2 regions of the Serratia symbiotica genome follow, and region 2 is predicted to be linked to the other one. Evidence: predicted binding sites of a transcription regulator. Region 2 holds the regulator's gene; the other holds the start of a gene.
What was found. The regulator LexA, encoded in region 2, represses DNA repair genes until DNA is damaged. The targets are predictions, from matches to a motif close to TNCTGTATGTACATACAGNA.
Positions count from the first base shown of each region.

Region 1: the regulator LexA is predicted to act here: its motif matches at 1,107-1,126, upstream of sulA (SOS-induced cell division inhibitor SulA).

Region 1 covers NZ_CP050855.1:826,125-829,279, reverse strand. The annotation lists gene SYMBAF_RS04330 (hypothetical protein) at 16-165, shown strand; gene SYMBAF_RS04325 (TfoX/Sxy family DNA transformation protein) at 262-915, opposite strand; gene sulA (SOS-induced cell division inhibitor SulA) at 1,148-1,654, shown strand; gene ompA (porin OmpA) at 2,009-3,082, shown strand; partial or broken gene SYMBAF_RS04310 (IS4 family transposase) at 3,142-3,155, opposite strand, start outside.
Region 2 covers NZ_CP050855.1:2,894,869-2,898,023, reverse strand. The annotation lists gene plsB (glycerol-3-phosphate 1-O-acyltransferase PlsB) at 1-594, opposite strand, end outside; gene SYMBAF_RS14370 (diacylglycerol kinase) at 739-1,107, shown strand; gene lexA (transcriptional repressor LexA) at 1,207-1,815, shown strand; gene dinF (MATE family efflux transporter DinF) at 1,928-3,155, shown strand, end outside.

The sequences.
Region 1 (3,155 bases), 1.3 Mb from region 2:
GCACACTGTGAACATTTGGGGGATCCCGCAACGTTGGATTTGCTGAACGATACCCTATGCTACGTTGATGACGCTCTGCACCAGGAAGAACAAAACTGCTCGCGTATTGCACAAGCATTGGAAAACCTCACGGAAAGCAGCCAGCATACCGCCCAGAGCAAATAAAGCAAACAGCAACTGATATTACAACAGATTGGATTAATGCTTGAATTGCTGCCGGAGCTTACTGCGCTACACATCTGCATAACTAATTAAGGAGAATTAAGCCATGCTGCGATCTTGAATGACAGGTTCGTGTCCATGGCTGCGCATTGCCATCACATGTTCAAACCATTGAATCAGTTCGCAGCGTAATTCTCCGGGCAAAGCGGCATGGTGATAGCCAGCAATCGCTCCTCCCAACGATAGTAACACCCGCAACCCCAGAGTATTTTGTTGCTGCAACAACCTGAGATAGCTGCGCTTAGCACCGTGCAACCGCAAATCATAAACGTTTCGGATGCCAGCCCGCCACAACAAGCGTTCCATGTTAATGTCAATATTGGGTAGTGTCTTCAGTCGCCCAGGGCTGCTAGTTTTCATCTGCTGCTCCTTACGCGCCTCCCTGACGGCCTGCCAAGCCAAGCTAATCAGTTCGTTGCGTGTGCGCCAGAGCGATTCATCGACCAAATAATAACGCATGGTAATGGGTACCCCACGCTTGAAGTAAATCATATTGACCATGCCACGGGCACGAAATGCAGGTTCCAGGCTAGCCGTTGCCCGGAGGTATAATTCCCCGTCTGATATCACCGCAAACATCACGCCCTCGGCCAACAGCCCATAACCGCCGAACTGTGAACGTGTAGTGATGCACCCCAATTCCGAGAAGCACGCTTTCGCCTGCATAATCCTTCCTGTTGATATCCCTTTCATACCATGATTTCCTTATAAATTATAGACGTATCATCTTTCACATCATTGAAATAAAAGTAAAGTGAACAACTAATTATAAAAATACGCACTATCTCCTGACATGCCAATCATAAAAAACGCCCGTATAAAAAATAATCGCGATTATGCGAAGCTCTACGAAAATTTGGCTTGATCTCGTCTTTGATTGAGTATACTGTTTTTATATACAGTGATATTGCGAACGGGATACATTATGCGTACTCAACCACGTTACCAACCTCATTTCAGCCGCAGTGCGATTGCGGTTAATAGTCTTGCCAAGAACACCGATGTCGGCAATGAAAATGGTCTTATCAGTGAACTTGTCTACAATGAACAACAACCTATCCTCGCACAGTTGTTGCTGCCCCTGTTGCAACAACTCGGCAGACAATCACGCTGGCTACTTTGGCTGACGCCACAACAGAAATTAAGCAAACTGTGGTTGCAACAATCCGACCTACCGATCGAAAAGGTGATGCAACTGAGCCAGATCACCCCATTAGCGATGGTTGAGGCAATGGAAAAAGCACTATTGACGGGGAATTACAGCGCTGTTCTCGGCTGGTTGCCCGAACTAAAGGAGGAGGATCGTCTAAAATTAAGGCAAGCGGCAGAACTGGGTAACACATATGGGTTCATTATGCGTCCGCAACCTGCCCCCTATCCAGATCACAGGTACTGTTCCACTCTAAAAATTCACTCTTTTTTGTATCATTAAGTAAATTTGTGATTATTCTCACCAATTGTATCCCCTATGAAGGGAATCGTTACAAGATCATGCATAAAGCGAGTCAGGCTGAGGTTTCACGTAAAAAAATACGCAATACATAATTCTATTTTTACCGATTACTGTTAGCAAATTTTTATAATTATGCGTCTTTTTTTAGGGCTTTATCACATCACACTTGTAACTTTCGCGCCACGTTGTAGACTTTATATCGTCAAGGTTGCTCTGTAACGCCAGAAAAGCTGGCCGAGTAACAAGGGAGTTCAAACCTTGACGAAGGAATTTAACCAAGGGCTTAAAACAGCTTTAAGGCTCTTTGCCTATTTGGATGATAACGAGGCGCAAATGAAAAAGACAGCTATCGCATTAGCAGTGGCATTGGCTGGTTTCGCTACCGTAGCGCAAGCCGCCCCAAAAGATAACACTTGGTACACTGGTGCTAAACTGGGCTGGTCCCAGTACCATGACGTAGGTTTCTACGGCAACGGTTATCAAGATGGCATCGGTAATGGTCCGACCCACAAAAATGAGTTGGGTGCTGGCGCGTTCCTGGGCTACCAAGCAAACCAATATCTGGGCTTCGAACTGGGCTATGACTGGCTTGGCCGTATGCCTTACAAAGGCAGTGTGAATAATGGCGCTTTCAAAGCGCAAGGTGTTCAATTGGCAGCTAAATTGAGCTACCCGATTGTTGACAATTTGGACATTTACACGCGTCTGGGTGGTATGGTTTGGCGTGCAGACTCCAAAGCTAGCTACGACAACGTTCGTCGTCTGAGCGCCAACGATACTGGCATTTCTCCGTTGGCTGCTGTTGGTGTTGAATACGCACTGACCAAAAACCTGGCTACCCGCCTGGACTACCAATTCGTCAGCAACATTGGTGATGCTGGTACTGTCGGTGCACGTCCAGACAACACCATGCTGAGCCTGGGTGTTTCTTACCGTTTCGGCCAGAATGATGTTGTAGCTCCAGTTGTGTCAGCTCCGGCACCTGTTGTTGAAACTAAGCGTTTCACTTTGAAATCTGACGTGCTGTTCAATTTCAACAAATCTACTCTGAAAGCAGAAGGTCAACAGTCTCTGGAACAACTGTACACTCAGTTAAGCTCCATGGATCCTAAAGACGGTTCTGTCATCGTTCTAGGCTATACAGATGCTGTAGGTTCTGAGCAGTACAATCACAAGCTATCTGAAAAACGCGCACAAAGCGTTGTTGACTTCCTTATTTCTAAAGGTATCCCGTCAGACAAAATCTCTGCACGTGGCATGGGCAAAGCTGATTCCACCACTGGTAACACCTGTGGCTACAAATCTGGCCGCGCTACCAAAGCTCAGATCGACTGCCTGGCACCAGATCGTCGCGTAGAAATCGAAGTTAAAGGCATCAAAGAGGTTGTAACTCAGCCACAGGTCTAAGTTATCACTGCATAGTAAAAAACCCCACAATGCGCTGAGGGATCCCCACTAAATCAGCGCTAGTAAACCAACA
Region 2 (3,155 bases):
CGAAAAGTGCATGCGCGCCACGCGTGCCAGTTTCTGCGCGATGGCTTTGTCTGTGCCGTATTCGGAGGCCATGCGGCGCAGCGAAACAGTATTGGAGAAACGTACGAAGCTGTCACGGCCGAGCCACAGCACAGCTAATAATTTCTGCACGCCGTTCAGCAGGCGCAGGTGTGGTGTGCCTTGGCCTTCTCGCCCAGGTGAACGGCCAAACATCACCGAGACCGGCAGCATCTGGATATTGAGACGCGGATTACTGCGGTGCAGATCCAGATAGTCGTGGAACAGCTTTACTGACTCTTCCTTCGGCGTGTAATAACGGAACAGGCGCGGGCCATCGTGAATAAACACGTGGCTCGGCAGCACCGTGCCGTCGATTTCCAATAGGTCAAGAGGATCGGGCAGATCCTGCTCCAGGCACTGAGTGCGTAGCGTCAGCAAATCCGTCTTGGAATTATAAGGCAAAACATACAAAATCGGCCGTGAGGGATCTAATCCTAACTCCCTGACAGGATCTGAAGGGATAACCTTGCTTCTTACCAATAATTTGAGTGGTAAATTCAATAATTTATAATAAATTTTACGCCAACCTGACATAACTACGTGAAGCCTCTTGTTAGCAATGCAACACAAGCATACCAGAAACCGGGTAGCAGATCTGCGGTGTTGGAAAACGAGAGCCGACATCACTAAGTGATCTAGACTCTTTTTATGATTTACCCCTGAGAAAGGCACAGAAACATGGCAAATCAAGCAACCAGCCTGACCCGTATTATTAAAGCCGCTGGCTATTCTTATAAAGGACTTGCCGCTGTTTGGCGGCATGAGGCGGCATTCCGCCAGGAATTGGTGGTGGCCATGCTGGCTATCACACTGGCAATTTGGCTGAATGTAGGTGCGATAGCGCGCATTTTATTGATCGGATCGGTGGTATTGGTGCTGATTGTTGAGATCCTGAACAGCGCGATAGAGGCGGTGATCGATCGGGTAGGTAGTGAATATCATGAACTGTCTGGCCGTGCAAAGGATATGGGGGCAGCGGCAGTGTTGCTGGCGATCGTGTTGGCGCTGTTCGTTTGGGGGTCGATTTTGTTGCAACACTTCATTTGAACGGGGCGTGACACCCTGATTTTATTCATTCGTCGGTTCCCAATTCAGGCATGCCTGTATATACTTACAGCAAAACTGTATAAACGAACAGGGGGTGGAATGAAAGCACTAACTACCAGGCAGCAAGAGGTTTATGAACTGATTCGCGATCATATTTTGCAGACAGGCATGCCGCCGACACGTGCTGAGATCGCTATGCGTCTGGGGTTCCGCTCACCAAATGCCGCCGAAGAACATCTGAAGGCGTTAGCGCGCAAAGGGGTCATCGAGATCATCTCCGGCGCGTCGCGCGGCATACGCCTGCTGATGGAAGATGAAGCAGGTTTACCGCTGATTGGTGGTGTGGCTGCTGGCGAGCCACTGTTGGCTCAACAGCATATTGAAGGCCACTATAAGGTAGATCCTTCCTTATTTAAACCAAACGCGGATTTCCTGCTGCGGGTTATCGGCATGTCGATGCGCGATATCGGCATTTTGGATGGCGATCTGTTAGCGGTACACAAAACTCAGGATGTGCGCAATGGCCAAGTCATAGTGGCGCGCATTGAAGATGAAGTTACCGTCAAACGACTGAAAAAAAGCGGTAACATGGTTGAATTGCTGCCGGAAAACAACGAATTTCAACCGATAGTGGTCGATCTGCGCCAGCAAAATTTCACTATCGAAGGTCTGGCAGTCGGTGTGATCCGCAATGGCGACTGGATTTAAGCGTCACGCCTAACTAAACCGTTGTCCCCTGATTTAACCCGCCCCTGTTTTGGGGCGGTTTCGTTTTACTCCACCTAATGTGGCAACTGCACTACCATGGGAACATTGCATAATGCACCTGATCTCTGCCTTTACCAGCGACACCGATAAAGCCCTGTGGCACCTGGCCCTGCCGATGATCTTCTCCAATATCACCGTGCCGTTGCTAGGGTTAGTGGATACTGCTGTGATCGGCCATCTTGATAGCCCGATCTATTTGGGCGGTGTGGCGATCGGCACGATGGTCAGTAATTTCCTGTTTATGCTGCTACTGTTTCTGCGCATGAGCACTACCGGGTTGGCCGCCCAAGCGCTGGGAGCGCAGAGCCAGCAGAGGCTGGCGCGTGCCTTTATGCAGCCGCTTCTATTGGCACTATTGACCGGGTTGGCAATGGTGCTGCTGCGCCACCCGCTGATTGATTTGGCGCTGCGGATCGTTGGTGGCAACGTTAAGGTACTGGAACAGGCGCGACTGTTTCTGGACATTCGTTGGTTGAGCGCCCCGGCAGTACTGGTCAATATGGTGCTACTCGGCTGGCTGCTCGGCGTGCAGCATGTGCGTGCGCCGGTGATCTTCCTGATTGTCGGCAACCTGCTGAATATTGTGCTGGATATCTGGCTGGTAATGGGACTGGGCTGGAAGGTGCAAGGGGCAGCGATGGCGACTGCCATCTCAGAATATGCCACGCTGCTACTGGGGCTAGGGCTAGCGTGGCGGGTAATGCGCATGCGTGGGATATCGTTGCTGATGTTGCAACAGGCTTGGCGCGGCAACCTTAGGCGCTTGCTGGCCCTAAACCGCGACATCATGTTGCGCTCGTTGCTGCTACAACTGTGCTTCGCCTCGCTGACCCTCTTTGCCGCACGCCTAGGCAGCGAGGTGGTGGCGGTAAATGTGGTATTAATGAACCTTCTGGCCTTCTCCGCCTACGCTTTAGACGGCTTTGCCTATGCGGTTGAAGCACATTCGGGTCATGCCTATGGTGCGCGTGATGACAGCCAACTGAGAAAAATATGGCACGCTGCCTGTCGTCAGGCTTGCCTGGTAGCGTTGGCCTTTGCTGTGCTCTACTTCTTGGCTGGTCAGCAGATAGTGGCGGCCTTGACCTCGCTGCATGAATTGCGTGCGTTGGCTCATCATTATTTGCTGTGGCAGGTTGTCTTGCCGTTGGTTGGCGTGTGGTGTTATTTGCTGGATGGTATGTTTATTGGTGCCAGCCGTGGTGCAGAGATGCGCAACAGCATGGCGGTGGCGGCCGTTGGCTATGTATTGACACTGTTTAGCGTACCGTGGCTAGGCA